DNA from 4 places in the Janthinobacterium sp. BJB446 genome. Region 1 is predicted to be linked to each of the others. Evidence: predicted binding sites of a transcription regulator. Region 1 holds the regulator's gene; each other region holds the start of a gene.

What was found. The regulator FNR, encoded in region 1, switches genes on or off when oxygen is low (the NO sensors DNR and NnrR bind a similar motif). The targets are predictions, from matches to a motif close to TTGATNNNNATCAA.
Region 2: cydD (thiol reductant ABC exporter subunit CydD) is a predicted target of FNR. The motif match lies at 2,691-2,704, and genes of this name have one in related genera.
Region 3: CSQ92_RS17880 (universal stress protein) is a predicted target of FNR. The motif match lies at 2,229-2,242, and genes of this name have one in related genera.
Region 4: CSQ92_RS05475 (PHA/PHB synthase family protein) is a predicted target of FNR. The motif match lies at 2,311-2,324, and genes of this name have one in related genera.

Annotation. Positions count from the first base shown of each region.
Region 1 is NZ_PDZK01000004.1:371,452-376,084, reverse strand. Features, by position in the region: gene ccoG (cytochrome c oxidase accessory protein CcoG) at 1-1,056, shown strand, start outside; gene CSQ92_RS23750 (FixH family protein) at 1,159-1,683, shown strand; gene fnr (fumarate/nitrate reduction transcriptional regulator Fnr) at 1,687-2,445, opposite strand; gene CSQ92_RS23740 (response regulator) at 2,695-4,633, shown strand, end outside.
Region 2 is NZ_PDZK01000001.1:735,103-739,735, reverse strand. Features, by position in the region: gene CSQ92_RS03375 (amino acid ABC transporter ATP-binding/permease protein) at 1-940, opposite strand, end outside; gene cydD (thiol reductant ABC exporter subunit CydD) at 937-2,625, opposite strand; gene CSQ92_RS03365 (GbsR/MarR family transcriptional regulator) at 2,765-3,316, shown strand; gene CSQ92_RS29290 (PEP-CTERM sorting domain-containing protein) at 3,623-4,189, shown strand; gene CSQ92_RS03355 (hypothetical protein) at 4,350-4,529, shown strand; tRNA gene CSQ92_RS03350 (tRNA-Arg) at 4,613-4,633, opposite strand, start outside.
Region 3 is NZ_PDZK01000002.1:485,314-489,946, forward strand. Features, by position in the region: gene CSQ92_RS17870 (MHYT domain-containing protein) at 1-1,084, shown strand, start outside; gene CSQ92_RS17875 (response regulator) at 1,081-2,094, shown strand; gene CSQ92_RS17880 (universal stress protein) at 2,407-3,243, shown strand; gene CSQ92_RS17885 (hypothetical protein) at 3,313-4,182, shown strand; gene CSQ92_RS17890 (NADP-dependent malic enzyme) at 4,236-4,633, opposite strand, start outside.
Region 4 is NZ_PDZK01000001.1:1,226,746-1,231,378, forward strand. Features, by position in the region: gene CSQ92_RS05470 (universal stress protein) at 1-428, opposite strand, end outside; gene CSQ92_RS05475 (PHA/PHB synthase family protein) at 453-2,258, opposite strand; gene CSQ92_RS05480 (hypothetical protein) at 2,643-2,882, shown strand; gene gcvA (transcriptional regulator GcvA) at 2,879-3,781, opposite strand; gene CSQ92_RS05490 (MFS transporter) at 3,905-4,633, shown strand, end outside.

The DNA.
Region 1 (4,633 bases):
ACGGAAATTTTCCTGTGGGTCGAACGCCGCATCGAGGGCACGCGCAGCGCGCGCATGGCTCTCGACAAGCAGGGCCCCTCCGTGCGCAAGGCGTTCAAGAAGACGGCCAAGCACCTGGTATGGGGCGCCATCGCCCTGTGGACGGGTTTTACCTTTGTCGGCTACTTCACGCCGATCAAGGAACTGGCGCAGTCGGTGACCACCCTCAATTTCGGTCCCTGGGAATGGTTCTGGGTCTTGTTCTACAGCCTGGCAACCTACGGCAACGCGGGCTGGCTGCGCGAGCAAGTGTGCAAATACATGTGCCCCTACGCGCGCTTCCAGAGCGCCATGTTCGACCAGGACACGCTGATCATCACCTACGATGCCAAGCGCGGCGAACCGCGTGGCGCCATGAGCAAGAAGGCCGGCAACAACGACAAGCTGGGCGATTGCATCGACTGTACCCTGTGCGTGCAGGTGTGTCCGACCGGCATCGATATCCGCAACGGCCTGCAGTATGAATGCATCGGCTGCGCCGCCTGCGTCGATGCCTGCAACAGCGTGATGGACAAGGTCGAGCGGCCGCGCGGCCTGATACGCTACAGCACCGACCATGCGATGGAAAACAACTTCAATTCGAAGCAGATACGCCAGCGCGCCATGCGCCCGCGCGTCTTGATCTACACTTCCATCCTGGCCCTGATCATCATCGCCGTGTGTACCTCGCTGGCCCTGCGCACGCCCCTGAAAATGGACGTGATCCGCGACCGCGGTTCGATGGGACGCGAAGTGGAGGACGGCATGATCGAAAACGTCTACCGCCTGCAGATCATGAATACGTCCGAGCAAAGCCAGCATTTTAAAATCAGCGCTTCCGGCTTGCCGGGCCTGACCTTGCTGACGCGCGAAGAAGTGACCTTGCAGCCAACGGAAACGCTGGGCTGGCCGATCCGCCTGCGCGTGCCGCACGGCGTCGGCGAGAAGGGCTCGAACAAGATTGCGATCGAATTGCAATCGCTGGACGATCCATCGCTGCATGTGCGTGAAAGCGCGGTATTCATCGTGCCACGTTAACAAGGAAAGGCGGACGGGGACCGGGTGCCCTCGCCGCCGCCACGAAGTTGCAGGAAGGCCGGTCCCCATGCGGGGACTGGCTGATTAAACAGGAGAAATATCATGTCCGACAGTCTGAAACTGCAAGCACCCGTTGCACCGTGGTACAAGCATCGCTGGCCATGGCTGCTGATGATCGGTCCCGGCCTGTCCGTGGTCGTCGGCAGCTTCATGGGCTATATCGCATTTACGCAGCCCGATGCGCTGGTGGTGGGCGATTATTACAAGCAGGGCAAGGCGATCAACCAGGATTTGAAGCGCGACACGATCGCCAGCGACCTGGCCATGGATACGCGCCTGTCATATGACGTGGCTGCAGCGCGCCTCAGTGGTTCCGTGCACAGCTTCGGCAAGGCTTATCAGGCGCCTTTGCTGCTGCACCTGGCGCATGCGACCCTGCCGGAAAAGGATATCAAGCTGCTGGTGCAGCCCGATGCGGCCGGCAATTTTTCCGTGGCACTGCCGATGCTCGAGCGCAGCCGCTGGCAAGTGCTGGTGGAAAACGACAAACGCGAGTGGCGCCTGTCCGGCATCTGGACCTGGCCCCTGCAACGCAGCATCGCGCTGCACGCGGATGAAGAACTGTAAGTCTTATTTGCAGACGTCCGTACCGGCCGTAATCGCTTTCAACTTGGCCGGCTGCAGGATTTCGATCTCGCGGTTCGAGACGCGCAGCCAGCCTTCTTTCTTGAATTTCGACAATAAGCGGCTGACGCTTTCGATGGTCAGGCCCAGGTAGTTGCCGATTTCCTCGCGCGACATGCGCAGCTGGAAATTGCTGCCCGAATAGCCGCGTGCTTCATAGCGCGACGCCAGGTTGACGATGAAGGCGGCAAAACGCTGGGTCGCCTGCATATTGCCCAGCAATAGCATGACGCTTTGCTCGCGCGTGATTTCCTGGCTCATCATGCGGTGGAAATGACGCAGCAGGGTCGGCATATTGCCCAGCAATTGTTCCAGGCTGGAAAACGGAATTTCACACACTTCGCTGTCTTCCAGCGCCACGGCATTACAGTGGTGGCGGTCGGCGCTGATGGCATCCATGCCCAGCAGTTCACCCGCCATCTGGAAACCCGTCACCTGCTCTTCGCCACCCGGATTGATCTGGTAGGTCTTGAAGTGCCCCAGGCGGATCGCGTACAGGTTCTGGAACGAGTCGCCGATGCGGAACAGCGAGGCCCCGCGCACGATCTTGCGGCGGCGGCCGATGATCTGGTCCAGCCTATCCATGTCGCCCACATCAAGGCCCATCGGCAGGCACAATTGATGCATGCTGCAGGTCGAGCATCGTGCACGCAACGCCTCCACGTTCACGGTGGGCAAGGTGGGAGTGAGTAGCGCTTCAGTCATGTCGGTACCTTTTAGAAAATGCAACAACAAGTTTACTGCATACAGCTGCATACAGGGTTGCCGTATGCCAATTTCACCGTAAATTCGGCGAATAAACGACGTCCAGCCTTTAATTATATGGCAACATCGTCAAAAGCCCATACGGGGCGGGCAATTTGCGCGGCGGCGCTTGCCAAGCTGGGGTATTGATAGGAAAATTCCTGACAGCATTATCTGCCGCCTGTGCCGCCCGGCACTGAAAAGGAAATCATGAAGCCTCTCGGCATTAAAGCAAAAGTCGCGCTGGCCACCAGCCTGACCTCGATCGCCATGATCGCGCTGGTCACCATGATCCAGGTGCAGCACATGCGCGACGACTTCACCCGAGTACTGCTGAGCCAGCAGTCATCCCTGATCAGCCGCACCGCTGCCGAGCTCGACGACAAGCTGGGCATGCTGCTGCAGATTGTCACCCTGACGGCCAGGCAGCAGCCGCCGGAACTGATCGCCCAGCCCGCCAAACTGCGCGAATACTATGCGCGCCGCTCGATGCTGGTGCTGTTCGACGACGTGCTGGTGCTCGACGCGCATGGCGCCATCGTGGCCGACATGCCGGAAGTGACGGGGCGCGCCGGCATCAACGTCGCCGAGCGCGAGTACTTCCAGACCGTCCTGCGCACGCGCCAGCCCATGATTACCGAGCCGATGCTGGGCAAGTCGAGCGGCATGCCCATCGTGCAGATGGTGGCGCCCGTGCTGGCCGCCGATGGCCAGGTGGCCGGCGTGGTGATCGGCGTGCTGCGCCTGTACAAGGACAATCTGCTGGGCCGCCTGCGCTCGGAAAAGATCGGCAAGAGCGGCTATTACTTCATCCTCACGCGCGGCGCCGTGCCGCGCTATGTGCTGCACCCCGATACCAGCCGTTTGCTGCAGCCGCGCAAGCCGAACGCCAACCTGACGACCACCCAGCTGCTGAAGGAGGATGGCGAAGGCAGCATGGTCAGCACCAACAGCCGCGGCATCACGGCCGTCAACAGCTTCAAGCGCCTGAAATCCGTGAACTGGCTGCTGGCCGCCTCGCTGCCCGTCGAGGATGCCTTCGAACCGTTCGACGGCGTACTGTACCGGCTGGTGCTGTGGAGCATCCTCGCTTCGCTGCTGGCCGCCTTTGTTCTGGGCTTGGTTACCGTGCGCCTGCTGTCGCCGCTGGTGCGCCTGCGCGACACCCTGCTGGCCCTGCGCACCAGCGGCAGCCGTTTCACCCCCGTGCCGGTACAGCAGCGCGACGAGATCGGCGAACTGACGGAAGCGTTCAATGGCCTGATGAGCGAACGCGACCGCCTGCAGCAGGAACTCGAAGCGCGCGCGGCGGAGCTGGAGCAGGAACGCGACCGGGCCGAGGCGGCCAACCGCGCGAAGAGCGATTTCGTGGCCAACATGAGCCATGAAATCCGCACGCCCCTCAATGCCGTGCTGGGCATGGTGTATTTGCTGGGCAATACCAGGCTCGACACGGAACAGCGCAAGTACCTGACCATGGTCAGAGTGGCGGGCCAGTCGCTGCTGGGCATCCTCAACGATGTGCTCGACTATTCGAAGATCGAGGCGCGCCGCATGGAATTGTCGCCCGTCGAATTCGACCTCGATGAAGTCATGAATACCCTGGCCACGACGATGACCATGAATGCGGGCGAAAAGGAGCTGGAACTGGCCATCGCCGTCGAGCCCGACGTGCCGCGGCGCCTCGTGGGCGACGCCCAGCGCCTGCAGCAAATTCTCGTCAACCTGGCCGGCAACGCCATCAAGTTTACCGAGAGCGGCGAAGTGGTGGTGGCCGTCAGCCTGGCCGAAAGCGAAAACGGGCGCGCCTGGCTGCGCTTCGAAGTGCGCGACACGGGCATCGGCATGACGGAACTGCAGCAACAGCAGCTGTTTGCCGCGTTTTCGCAGGGCGACCAGAGCATCACGCGGCGCTTCGGCGGCACGGGCCTGGGCCTGGCCATCAGCAAGCAGCTGATCCACATGATGGGCGGCGACATCGCCGTCGCCAGCAGCGAAGGCAAGGGCAGCCGCTTCTGGTTCAGCGTGCCCTTCGAGATGCTGGCGCAGCCGGCCGAAACGCGGCGCACGCCGGCCCTGGGCCAGCTGCGCCTGCTGGTGGCCGACGACAACCGCACCACGCGCGAACTGATCGTCAAGCTGATCGAGG
Region 2 (4,633 bases), on a different contig from region 1:
GCATGCGGCCCGCTTCCAGCGCGCCGCGGCGCAAGCCCGCAAACGGTTCCACGGCCGTCAGGGCGATCAGCAGGGCCAGGGCGGCCAGCGGCACGTTCAGCGCCTGCTGCTCCAGCAGCGCGGCCACGGCCAGCAGCACGCCAGCCAGGGTCGCACTGCCCGCCACGCCATACGCGGCGCCGGCAGCCGTCTCCAGGCGCAGCAGGGCAAAATCGGCTTGCGCCAGCGAGCGGTCGATCTGCGCCAGCGCCGCGCATTGGGCGTCGATGCGGCCCGCCATCACCAGATCCGTCTGACCCGCCACCAGGTCGATGGCGCCCGAACGCAATTTTTCAATGGCGCGCGAACGCACGATGGCGGGACGGCGGGCGCGCTGCGCGACGATCCAGCTGATGCCTCCGCCGGCGGCCAGCAGCCATGCGGCCAGGCCCAGGCCCAGCTGCCACTGCATCGCGCCCAGCGCCACGCCAGCCAGCAAGGCCGCGCACAAGGCCGTGAAGGCAGGTACCAGCAGGCGCAAGTACAGCGACTCGAGCGCATCGATATCGGCCGTCAGGCGGAACAGCAGCTTGGCGGGCTGGCGCAGCAGGCGGCTGGCCGCTTCCGGGCGCGACCAGCCACGGAACAGCCGCACGCGGATGCTGGCCAGCGCGGCGAACGTGGCGTCGTGCGTGACGAGGCGTTCCGCATAGCGCGAACCCGTACGGCCGATGGCCAGCAGGCGGATGCCGGCGGACGGGCCGAACACGTCGAACAGGATCGCGGTGGAAGCATGCAGGCCGGCGATCGAGGTGGCCGTGATGAACCAGCCGGACAAGCCCAATAACGCCATGCCGGACACCGCCGTCAGGGCCGCCAGCAAGGCGCCGCCGATCAGCTTGCCCGGTTGGGCCAGCAGCAACTGGCGCAGGACGGGGTTGCGTATCAGTGAATTTTTCATGCCTGCTGCTCCTGTACCAGGACTCGGGCATCGACCTGCACCGTGCGCTGCAGCCGGCCAGCCAGTACGGGGTCGTGTGTGGCGACGATCATCGTCTTGCCTTTCGCCAGTGCCAGCAAGGCATCCGTCACGCGCGCCGCCGTTTCGCTGTCCAGGTGCGCCGTCGGTTCATCGACCAGCAGCAGGTCGGCATGCGGATGCAGGGCCACGCGGGCCAGGGCCAGGCGCACGGCTTCGCCGCCGGACAAGCCCTGGCCACCATCGCTGAGCATGACGGCCGGCTGCGCCTGCGCCACGGCAGCCAGGTCGGCCAGGTGCAGGGCCTGCGTCACTTGCGCGGCGTTCGCGCCAACGCGGCCCAGGGTCACGTTCTGGCTGACGGACGCGGCAAACACGTGCGGGCGCTGCCCCATCCAGGCCATGCGCTGGCGCAAGGTATTGACGGTGCTGTCGGTCAGGCGCACGCCGCCGATGCGGATGTCTCCGCCGCTGGCGGGCAGCAAGCCGGCCAGCAAGGACAGCAAGGTGGTCTTGCCGGCGCCGCTGGCGCCCAGCAGGGCCACGTGCTCGCCGGCAAGCACGGTCAAATCGAAGCCGTCAAACACGGGCGCCTCGCCGGGATGGGCAAAGCGCAATTGCCGGAGCTCCACGGCGGGCGGTGCCGCCACCGCCATGGCGGCGGCGGAGACGACGGCAGGCAGTACCTGCGCGCCAGGCAGGGGCTCGCCCTCGCCCGCCAGGTCGTGCAAGCCGGCCAGGCCCGCTTCGCCGGCCGCCTTGTCGTGCCAGACGGCGGCCAGTTCGCGCAAGGGCTCGAAAAACGCGGGCGCCAGCAGCAGGATGAACAAGCCCTGCCCCAGGTTCAGTTCCCGACCCCAGGTGCCGAAATTGATGCTGCCCAACAAGGAGAAACCGATAAACGCCGCCACCATGGCCACGCCCAGCGCGGAAAACAGTTCCAGCACGGCGGACGACAAGAAGGCGATGCGCAGCACCACCATCGTGCGCCGGCGCACGGATTGCGACGAGGCGTCCAGCCGTTCAGCCGTGGCGTCGACGGCGTCGAGCGCGCGCAAGGTGGCCAGGCCGCGCAGGCGGTCCAGCAGAAAGGCGTTCATGCTGCCCATTTCCACCATCTGCGCGCGGCTGGCCGCTTGCGCGCCCATGCCGACAAGGGCCATGAAGACGGGAATCAGGGGCGCGGCGATGAGCAGGATCAAGGCGGCGATCCACGACAGCGGCGTCACCACGGCGAGGATCACGAGCGGCACGAGCATGACTTTCCAGCGTGCCGGCTTGTAGCGCACCAGATACGGCACGATGGCTTCGGCCTGTTCGGCGATGATGCTGGCCGCCTGGCCCGACTGGGCGCGCTGGCGGTCCAGCGGCGAACGCTGCGCCAGCGCTTGCGCCACTTGCGCCCGCAAGGTCGACAGGTGTTCGCGCGCCGCCGCATACATGCGCCGCGCGCCCCACGCTTCGCAGCCGGCGCGCAGCACACCCAGCAGCAGCACGCCAGCGGCCGGCAGCAGGGCCGCGCGCCAGGGCGCACCGCCCTGCATGGCTTGCACGGCCCAGGCCAGCAAGGCCGCTTGTGGCAGCCACAGCAAGGCGGCACCGCCCTGCGCCAGGCTGGCGACACGGGGAAGAATAAAGCGGGGCAAGGACAAGGGCGTGGTCGGCATCTTCTATACTTCTTGAGTTTTCAGAATTTTCTGTAAATTCGATATTTTGTATAATACTGCGAAACATGACATATATCAATTGACCCTGCGGGTGTGGCGTGAAAAAATTCAGACAATTATGAAAACTCAACATATCCAAATGACGCCGCTGATCCTGACCTTCGTCAGCCATTTTGGCGAGATGGGCAGCCGCTGGGGCTTTAACCGTACGGTGGGGCAAGTGTACGCCTTGTTGTTTGTCGCGGAGCATCCTTTACACGCGGATGAAATCGCGGAACACCTGAGTTTTTCACGCTCGAACGTGAGCATCGGCCTCAAGGAATTGCAGGGCTGGGGCTTGATACGCCAGTCGCGCATCCCCGGCGACCGGCGCGAGTATTTTTCCTCGCTGGGCGATGTGTGGCAAATCTTCCGCGTGGTGGCCGCCGAGCGCCGCCGCCGCGAAGTGGCGCCCACCCTGACGGTGCTGCGCGAATCGCTGCTGGCGCCGGCCACGGAACCCGTCGACCAGTATGCGCAAGAGCGCATGCGCGAAATGTATGAATTGGTCGACCTGGCCAACACCTGGTTCGACGACTTGCAGCGCCTGTCGCCCGAATCGATGGCGCAGCTGATGAAAATGGGCGCCAAGGTGCAAAAGCTGCTCAACGCCAAGGATCGCCTGTTTGGCGTCAGCAACAACAGCGACTGACGCCCCCTCCCTTCCCCAAGGCAAGACGCCGCCAGCACAAACTGGCGCCTTTGTCACGCCATTTCCCAACCTCATGATGGCTATCGCTGGCACAGCCAAACATAGCCATATACGATGTTGTCAAGCCAGCCAATAGAATTATTAAAATTGTATTAATTTATATCAAGAGTAAGCTTTCATATGCGTATTCACTACGCGCAGGAAATAGGTAAAAGCAGCTAAAACGGGCAATGGGATGACTTCCCCGGCATGCAGGGACGCGTCCCGACACTATGAAGCGACTGTCTCAAGCACAAGGGGATTTTCATGAAAAGCATAAAGAGCATTGCCATCAAGGCATCCATGCTGGCCGCAATGACTGTACTGGCAAGTGCGGCGCAAGCGGCCACCTGGGTGGATGTGGGTCCGGCCAGCGGTTTCGTCATCGCCGGCAGCACCGTCACCTATTCACCATCGCCGGCACTGCAGGTGAAATATTATGACGATAACCTGGTACCACAAAGTCCCTCGGACATCCAGGGTTATATCAATGGCGTGTTCGGCACCAGCCTGGGCGCCGCCGTCTCGTATTGCGACAACGCCACCTCGGGCTGCACTGCCGGCACCACGGCAGGCTTGAGTGGCGGTGTCAATTCCTATACGAGCGCGGCCGCCTATGACTACCTGGCCATCCACTTCGGCCAGGGCGAACTGGTGTTCCACTGGGCCGCTCCCGTGGCTGCCGGCACCACCTTCACGGTGGCGGGCCTGCCCAAGGATCTGAGCAACTACAGGGCCTTCATTTCCGCCGTGCCGGAACCTGAAACCTATGCCATGCTGCTCGCCGGCCTGGGCCTGCTGGGCTTCCTGGCACGCCGCCGCCAAGGAAAGTAAGCCGCATGAACGGCAGCGGCGCACCAGCGCCCGCTGCCGCCCTCCACACGCACGGCCTGTTTACGCCGCACTTGCGGCGCCAGGCCCACTGTTTACACTATTTTTAGACTCCCCTCGCTATGCTTGGCGGCATCCACTGCCGACCGACGAGGGAGTCCTCATGCATGAACAACCGTTTCAGCCACGCGCACGCAAGGTGCTCCGCCAGCACCTGCCCGTGCGGGAACGGCTGCGCCTGGCCCGACTGGCCAACAGAAAAATCATTTCGGCATGCTCGGCGCTGCTGTGCGCGGCGCCACTGCTGTATTTGCTGAGCGTGGTACTGTTTGCGCAGCCGTGAGCAGCTGCGCGAAAACCGAATGGAGGGAAAGAGGAGCTGCGTTGCGGCAGTTTGCCGCCGCATGATCGTGGCCAGTATGAAACTGGTCCGCCCAGAGGGAATCG
Region 3 (4,633 bases), on a different contig from region 1:
CGTCATGCTGCCCTTGCTGCCGGCACGCCAGGCGGCGCTGCCCGCCAGCGAACGCCGCAGCGTGCGCCTGCCGCCCCTGCGCGTGCTGGCCGCCGACGACGTGCCGCAAAACCTGGAACTGCTGAGCTTACTATTGGGCAAGCGCGGCCATACGGTGGTGACGGCCGGCGATGGCGCGCAAGCCTTGCAGCTGGCGCAGCAGGACGACTTCGACATTCTGCTGCTGGACTTGCAAATGCCGCGCATGGATGGGCTGGCCGCCACGCAAGCCATCCGTGCCGCCGCCCTGCGCGATGGCCGCCCGCGCGTGCCCGTGATCGCCATGACGGCCAGCGTGCTCGATGCGCACCGCAAGGCGGCGCGGGCGGCCGGCATGGACGGTTTCGCCACCAAGCCCGTCGAGTGGCAGGCGCTGTCGCAGGAAATCGCCCGCGTGCTGGGCCTGGCGGCAGAAGCTGGCGACGATGGCGGCGAACCGGCGGCGCCCGCTGGCGGACGGGTGCTGCACCACGCGGGCGCCCTGCAGCGCTGGGCCGGCAACGACAGTGCCTACCACGCGGCGCTGGCCCGTTTCGCACGCGAGCATCCCCGCTTGCCGCCTGCCCTGCTGGCCGCCATCGAGGCGCGCGATCACGCGGCGCTCTTGCCGCACAGTCACCAATTGCGCGGCGTGGTGGCCAACCTGGGACTGGAGCAACTGGCCGCCAGCCTGGCGGCGCTGGAGCAATGCTGCGCCGGTCCCGCTCCCGCCACGGCCCAGCAGCTCGACGAGACCTTGGGCGCCCTGCTGACGCAATGGCCGGCGGCCCTGGCCGCCATCGCCCGGCTGGCGCCGCCTGCATTGCCAGCGGCAACGGCGGGGGCCATCGATGCGCCCGCCGCCCGGCAAGCGGCCAGTTCCCTGCTGCACGCCTTGCGGCGCGGCGAACTCGATGACGCGGCGCAAGCACAGTTGCAGCACGCCATGGGCGCGCAAGCGGACGCGCTGGCGCCGCTGCGGCATGCCATCGACGATTTCGATTTCCCTCTGGCACAGTCGCTCTTGCACGACTTGCTGCACACCTTCGCACCGGAGTCCCCATGAATGCACCCGCCAGGCCCGTGATTCTCGTCGTCGACGATGAGGCGGCCAATTTGCAATTGCTGCGCCAGATATTGCAGAACGACTACGCGCTGCTGTTCGCCAAGGATGGCGCGCGGGCACTGGAACTGGCGCAGCAGGAACGCCCGGCCCTGATCCTGCTCGACGTGATGATGCCGGGCATGAGCGGCCACGACGCCTGCCGCCAGCTGAAAGCCGCGCCACTGACGGCCGCCATTCCCGTCATTTTCGTCACGGCCCTGAACGACATGCGCGACGAACTCAGTGGTTTTGAAGCGGGCGCCGTCGATTACATCACCAAGCCGCTCAGTCCCGCCATCGTGCGCGCCCGCGTGCGCACGCACCTGTCGCTGGTGCGCATCGATGAATTGAAGGAAACGCGGCTGCAGATCGTCCAGCGCCTGGGCCTGGCGGCAGAATACAAGGACAATGAAACGGGCTTGCACGTGATCCGCATGAGCCATTACGCGCGCCTGCTGGGCGTGGCCGCCGGCATGGACGAGGCCGCCGCAGAAGACCTGCTGCACGCGGCGCCCATGCACGACGTGGGCAAGATCGGCATCCCCGACCGCATCCTGCAAAAGCCGGGCAAGCTCGACGCGGATGAATGGGCCATCATGCAGACGCACACGCGCATCGGCGGCGACATTATCGGCGAACATGCGCAAGGCGGCATGCTGGCGCTGGCGCGCGAGATCGCCCTGTCGCACCATGAAAAATGGGATGGCAGCGGCTACCCGAACGGCTTGGCGGGCGAAGCGATTCCCCTGGCGGGGCGCATCGTCGCCGTGGCCGACGTCTTCGACGCGCTGACTTCGGTGCGCCCGTACAAGCGCGCGTGGTCGGTACTGGACGCCGTCGGCTATCTGCAAGGGCAACAAGGCAGCCATTTCGATGCGCGGCTGGTCGAGCTGTTTGTGCAGGAACTGCCCGCCATCGACGCCATCCGGCTGCGCTGGGCAGAGAAAGAGGAACACCACGCGCCCGCTTGAAGAATGAACTCCCGCCACGCCCAGCGTTGTTGCGTCACACAGGGAAGTGCCGGACAGATGGCGCCGGCGCCGATGCAGACCACTGGAAAGGCAAGGAGTTCAATGCCATTATGGCTGGCGACGGGCCAAACATTTTGATGCACATCAAATGGATCAGCATTTCCTGGCTGTGGACTTGCGGATGGCCATGGCCCGTGTTTTTTTGACCCACATCAAGCCCAGCATAAGAAAACCGCCCGCCAGCAAGGCAATGCTGGACTTGCCCGTGTTGCCGTTCTAGCCTTGTTGCCATCCTGACTAGCGAATGACAACATGGCCTATAAATCCATCCTCGTCCACGCCGACCTGTCGCGCCATGCGCCGCAGCGCATCGCCATCGCGGCACGGCTGGCGCACGCGCACCAGGCGCACCTGATCGGCGCCGCCATGACGGGCCTGTCGCGCTTTTACGTGGAAAACAACCGCGGCATGCGCGGCAGCGCCGTGGCGGCGCAGATCAACGCCCTGCATGGGCAGGCGGAACAAGCCCTCGACCAGTTTGAAACGCTGGCGCGCCAGGCCGGCACCGTCTCGCTGGAACGGCGCCTGATCGAAGACGATGAGGATGGCGGCATGGCCGTCAGCGCGCGCTACAGCGACTTGACGGTGCTGAGCCAGCACGACGACAGCGAAGCGCTGCCCGGCGCCATGAGCGACCTGGTGCCCTACGTGATGCTGAACGCGGCCCGTCCCGTGCTGATCGTGCCGCGCAGCGGCAAGTTCACGCAGATCGAAAACACCGTCGTGGTGGCCTGGGATGGCAGCATGGAAGCGACGCGCGCCATCGGCCACGCCCTGCCCCTCTTGCGCGCGGCGCGCCTGGTGGTGCTGGCCCTGCTGCACCCGCCGGCCGGCCATGCACAGCCGGCCCGCCATCCGGGCGCCGACATCGCCGCCTACCTGAGCCGCCATGGCGTGCCCGTCGAAGTGCGTCCGGCCATCGCCACGGGCGACATCGGCGCGGCGCTGCTGGCCATGGCCGCCGAAGTGCATGCGGACCTGCTGGTGATGGGCGGCTACGGCCACGCGCGCTTCCGCGAAATTTTACTCGGCGGCGTGACGGAAACGATCTTGCGCCAGATGACCTTGCCCATGCTGATGGCGCACTGAAACCAAGCGCGCTCCATGTCGTTGCACAATGGATATACTTGCCTGTTTATCCATATCAAAGCAATGTACATGAACCAACAACTCGTCAATTGGGGCAATAGCCTGGCGCCATTCGGCGGCGAACTGCTGTGGACCGCCCTGCCGTGGATGCTGCTGTGCAGCGCGGCCGGCTTCGTGCTGGCGCTCGGCATCTGCTACCAGCTGGCCAGAAAATGCCTGCTGGTGCGCCGTCCCCGCGCCTGGCATGTGGCCGCCAAGCTCAGCTATGTGCTGATCCTGCTCGCGCTGCCGCTCCTCGGTGCCGGCTTTGGCGCCGTGCACAGCGTGCACCGTGTGGTCAACCAGGCCCTCGAGCGCGACTTGCAGCCCGTGGTCGAAGCACAGATGCCGGCGCTGCGCGTCTACCTGGAACAGCAGGTCAAGCTGATCGCCCCGGGCCAGCCCATCAGCGTGCGCAGCCTGCTGGAACCATTCGTGCAAGGCATGTATTACCAGCCCACATCCAGCAGCTACTGGGAACGCAGCAAGGCGCGCTGGATCAATGAATTCATTCTGCGCCGCGGCAGCGTGCTGCTGACGCAGGTGCTGCAGGAACAGCTGATCGCCAGGGTCGGCCTGCTCGGCGAAGCGCTCAAGGGCGCCAACTTCCGTGGCCAGGCGACGGGCGAACTGGCCGCGCTGGGCACCGATCTGGCCGTGCGCCTGACCACCGACGTGGCGCGCCATGCCGACTTCAGCAAACTCGACAAGTCAGTGCCGATGATTTTCATCGACGCCATCAAACGGCAAGCCGGCGCCTATTTCAATTCGCTCAAGATCACGCTGGGCCTGTTCGCGCTGGCGGCGCTGCTGCTGGTATGGGGCGAGATCATGCTGTACCGCCATTACTACCTGCGCCGCCATCCGCCCGCCGCAGCCCTGCCCGTGCCGCCCATGTAAAAAAAGCCGCGCCTCCTTGCGGATGGCGCGGCTTTCAGGCGGCAGCTAAACCCTTAGGCTTTGCGTTGCGCTACCGCGTCAACGACGCACAAGGCCGTCATATTGACGATGCGGCGCACGGTGGCCGATGGCGTCAGGATGTGCACGGGCTTGGCGCAACCGAGCAGGATCGGACCCACGGCGATGCCGTTGCCGGCCGCCGTCTTCACCAGGTTGTAGGCGATGTTGGCCGACTCGATGTTCGGCATGACGAGCAGGTTGGCGTCGTTCTTCAGTGCCGAATTGGGCATGATTTTTTGACGCAGCTTGCTGTCCAGGGCCGTATCGCCGTGCATTTCGCCGTCGATTTCCAGGTCCGGCGCGCGCTCCTTGATGATCGCCAGGGCGGCGCGCATCTTTTGCGCCGAAGCGCTGTCGCTGGAACCGAAATTCGAGTGCGACAGCAGGGCCG
Region 4 (4,633 bases), on a different contig from region 1:
ACCATCAGCACGGGCCGGCCGCAATGCAGCATCAGGTATTCGGCCGTGCCGGCGATAACGCGCGACGGCGTATCCTGCGCATCCGTCTGGCCCAGGATCAGCAAGTCGCAATAGCGCGCCTGCAGCAGCAGCGCGCCTTGCGCGTCGTCGTCGACGAAGCGCGTTTCGTAGGCGCCCAGGCCTTCCTCGCGGGCGATACGCTCGAAGTCGTGCAGCGCCTCGCTGGCCTGGGTGCGCAGCGCCTGCATCTGCGCCGGCGCAAACTGCAGCGCGTTCACGCCGCCGCCATACGCGTAGCGCGAGATGCCGCTCATGGCCGAACCGATCAGGTGCGCCCCTTCGGCGACGGCCAGGCGCACGGCCAGGCGGATGCGCTGGGCGCAGTGGCGGGAATTGTCGACGTGGACCAGCAGGGTGGTATAGGGCATGGCGTTTTCCTCGGTTGTCGGTTATCAGGTCTGCAGCACGTAGCTGCCCGGCGCGTCGCCCAGGGCAAGCCCCATGGCCGGTGGCGCCACTTGCGCGCCCGCGCGTTCTTCCAGCCACGCTTGCCAGGCGGGCCACCACGAACCGTCATGGTGCGGCACGTCGCGCTGCCAGCTGTCCGCGTCGACATAGGGCGCATCGTGGCCGTGCGTGGCCAGCTGGTAGCTGCGGCGCGGCTGGCCCGGCGGCGAGACGACGCCCGCATTGTGGCCGCCCGAGGTGAGCAAAAAGGTGACGTCCGTGTCGGTCAGCAGCTGCAGTTTATACACGGAGCGCCACGGCGCCACATGGTCCGTCAGGGTGCCGACGGCAAAGATCGGCGCGTCGATGTCGCGCAGGGCGATGTGGCGGCCCGCCGTGCGGTAGCGGCCTTCGGCCAGGTCGTTGTGCAGGAACAGGCGGCGCAGGTATTCCGCATGCATGCGGCAGGGCATGCGCGTGGCGTCCCCGTTCCAGGCCATCAGGTCGCTGTCCTGCTCGTCTTGTCCCATCAGGTAATGGCGCAGCTGGCGCGACCAGACCAGGTCGTTCGAGCGCAGCAGCTGGAAGGCGCCCGCCATCTGCTTCGTATCGAGGTAGCCCTGCTTCCACATGGCCGCTTCCAGGAAGCTGACCTGGCTATCGTCGATGAACAGCGACAGTTCGCCCGGCTCCTTGAAGTCGACCTGCGAGGCCAGCATGGTGAGGCTGGCCAGGCGCGCATCGCCGTCGCGCGCCATCGTCGCGGCGGCGATCGCCAGCAGGGTGCCGCCCAGGCAGTAGCCTGCCGCATGCACCTGCGGCGCGCCCGTGATGCGGGCAACGGCGTCGAGCGCATCCATCACGCCCAGCTGCCGGTAGTCTTCCAGCGACAACTCGCGGTCTTCTTCCAGCGGATTTTTCCAGGAAATCATGAATACCGTGTGGCCCTGGCCCACCAGGTAGCGCACCAGCGAATTGTGCGGCGACAGGTCGAGAATATAGAACTTCATGATCCAGGCGGGCACGAACAGCAGCGGCGTGGCATGCACCTTGGCGGTGGCGGGAGCGTACTGGATCAATTCGATCAAGTCATTGCGGTAGACCACCTTGCCCGGCGTGACGGCCAGGTTCTGGCCCACCTTGTAGCGGTGCGCATCGGGGGCATGCGCTCCCATGGCGGCGCGCTGCCAGTCGCCGGCCGTGTGGGCCATGCCGCGCGCCAGGCTGGCGCCGCCGCTGTCGAGGGCCGCTTGCTGCACCACGGGATTGGTCAGCATGAAGTTCGACGGCGCCAGCATGTCGAGCCACTGGCGCACGGTGAACGTGACGACATCTTCGTGGTGCGGCGAGACGCCGCGCACGCCCGTGGTGGCGCGGTGCCACCATTGCTGCTGCAGCAAGAAGCCCTGGTAGACGAGGTTGTACGGCCAGCGCCGCCAGGCAGGGTCGTCGAAGCGCCGGTCCTGCGGCAGCGGCGCGATGCACGGCGGCTCAGTGGCGCTGCCGGCCAGCGCCGACTGCAGCGCGTACTGCTGCCAGCGGCCGATCTTCTTCCACGCTTCCTGCAGCAGGGTTTGCTGCTTCGATGGCGCCAGCGCCAGGTGGCTGAGCCAGTCGGCATAGGCGTTGCCCAGCGCGGCAGGCGAAATGCCGCCCGTGAACTTGCCCAGCCAGGCGCTCAGCAGCAGGTCCAGGGTGGCGCCTTCCGGCGCGCTTTCCGGATAGTCGGGCACTGGCACGCCTTGCCAGGCGCTGCCCAGGCGCTCATGTTCAATGTTGTGTTCCGCGTCGCTCGGCTGCGTCTTGCTCATCCAGGGCTCCTGTCATTTTTTTACAGGGTAGCAAGAGCTTGTTCAAAAAATTATGATCTACATCAAGTTTGGCCGGATGCGTACGGCAGGCGGCTTGCCACCTGGATGGCAGTTCGAATAAAAGCCATTTAAACGAATATTGCGATTCAAATGATTATATTGAATTTTAATCCATGCGGGTTCGGGCCTGGATGGCGTGAAAAGCTTGCTGTGAACCATTTTTCACTATGACGGGACATATTTCCTCCATCGTTCTGCCGGTCACCGAATAAGAAAAACGTTTTTTTCGTGAATTTATTTGTTGTATTTGAGAAATTTATGTAGCAAGATGTAGTTAAGCAAGAAGTGAAGCAAGACCGCTCACGGTGGATAGAGGAGATTGACATGCATACGAAAATGTCGGCAAGCGGCAGCGAAGAGGCGGGCAAGGGCTATTCACACGGGGCAGGTGCGGGTGCCGGCAATGCGTCCGTGCGGCGCCTGAAGGCGATCGGCTACCTGGCCCTGTTGCTGGCCATATTGCCGGCCGCAACGTGCATCGCCATGGGGCGCGCCGGCGTACCGGCGCCGTTCAGCACCGCCTGCGGCGTGGTGTCGTGCGTGGCCGCAGGCCATGCGCTCTAGCGCACTGCCTGCGCTTCCTCGCAGATCCATGCCATGAATGCCTGCACGGCGGGGCGCGTGGCCGCGTCGGGCCGCGCCACCAGGTAGTAGGCAAAGCGCGCGGGCCAGGGCAAGTCCAGCACTTGCACCAGTCGCCCGGCGGCGATTTCCTCCTGCGCGTACAGCTGCGGCACCAGGGCCAGGCCCTGGCCCGCCTCGGCTGCGCGTATCAATAGAAAGTCATCTTCGAAGGCCGAGCCGCGCCGCGCCCGCGCCGCATCCGTGCTGTCGTCCGGGGCGCCATGCGCGGCCAGCCACAATGGCCAGTCGGCGCGGTCCGTATCGTGCAGCAGCGGGTAGCGCAGGCAATCGGCCGGCGTGGCGATGGGCGGCTGGCCCGCCATCAGGGATGGACTGGCGACGGGCACCAGCACGGGCGCCATCAATCGCGTCACCTGCAAGCCCGGATAGTCGCCCAGGCCGTGGCGCAAGGCCACGTCGACCCGGTCGCGGCGCAGGTCGACCAGCGCGGATGTCGCTTCCACGCGCACCTCGATATGGGGATGGCGCTGGTTGAAGCGACCCAGGCGCGGCACCAGCCACGCGGCGGCAAAGGTGGCGACCGTGCTGACGGTGAGCGTCTGGCGCGCGCCCATGTCTTCCAGCGCCTGGCTGGCGCCGGCGATCTGCGCAAAGGCGCCCAGCAGGGCGGGGTGGACCATGGCGCCCGCCTCGGTCAGGCGCAAGCCCTGGCGTTCGCGCGTAAACAGGGGCATGCCGACCCGCTCTTCCAGCAGGCGGATCTGCTGGCTGACGGCACCGGACGTCACGTGCAGCGCCTCGGCGGCCGCCTTGATGCTGCCGCGCTGGCCCACTTCGACAAAGGCGCGCAGCGCCTGGAGCGGTAAAGGATGCTTCATCGATATAGTTTTTCTATAGTTGTACGCGAAAAATCATCGTTTCAGTTTCGCTCTGGAAAAACGCATTATAGGGGCATGCGGCGTTCTTTTGACGTCGAGTAAAACTATATCGATAGGATCTCCATGTTACTTTCACATCGGCAACTTTGTCTGGTGTTGCTGTGCACCACGCAATTCGTTGCCTTGCTCGATTTTTCCATCACCATGATTCCCTTGCCGCAAATCCAGCAGAGTCTGGGCTTTACGCCCGGCGGGCTGCAATGGGTGATCAATGCCTATGGCGTGGCCATCGCCGGCTTCCTGCTGCTGGGCGGGCGCGCGGCCGACATGTTTGGCCGCCGCCGCGTCTTCATCACGGGGCTGCTGCTGTTCACTGCCGCCTCGCTGCTCGGTGGTTTTTCGCACAGCCCGGCCATGCTGGTAGCCACGCGCGCGCTGCAGGGCTTCGGCGCCGCCATGTTTTCGCCGGCCGCGTTCTCGCTGCTGCTGGCCGTGTTTCCCGAGCCGGCGCAGCGCAACCGGGCGCTGGGGGCCTGGACGGCCGTGGCGGCCAGCGGCTTTGTCGCGGGACTGATCCTGGGCGGCTTCATCACGGATATGCTGGGCTGGCGCTGGGTGCTGTGGATTAACGTGCCCGTCGGCTTGCTGGTGCTGGCCCTGTCGCCGGCCTTGCCCCTGGGCCGGCCCGATGCGGATAGCGCTGCCGCTGGCGGCACGCTCGATGTGTGGGGTGCGCTGCTGGTGGCGTCGGGCGCGGCGACGCTGGTGTTTGCCTTTGCCAATAGCGAGCATGTGGGACTGGCGCATCCGCTCACGTTTGCCCTGGTCGCGCTGGCGCTGGCCTTGCTGGCG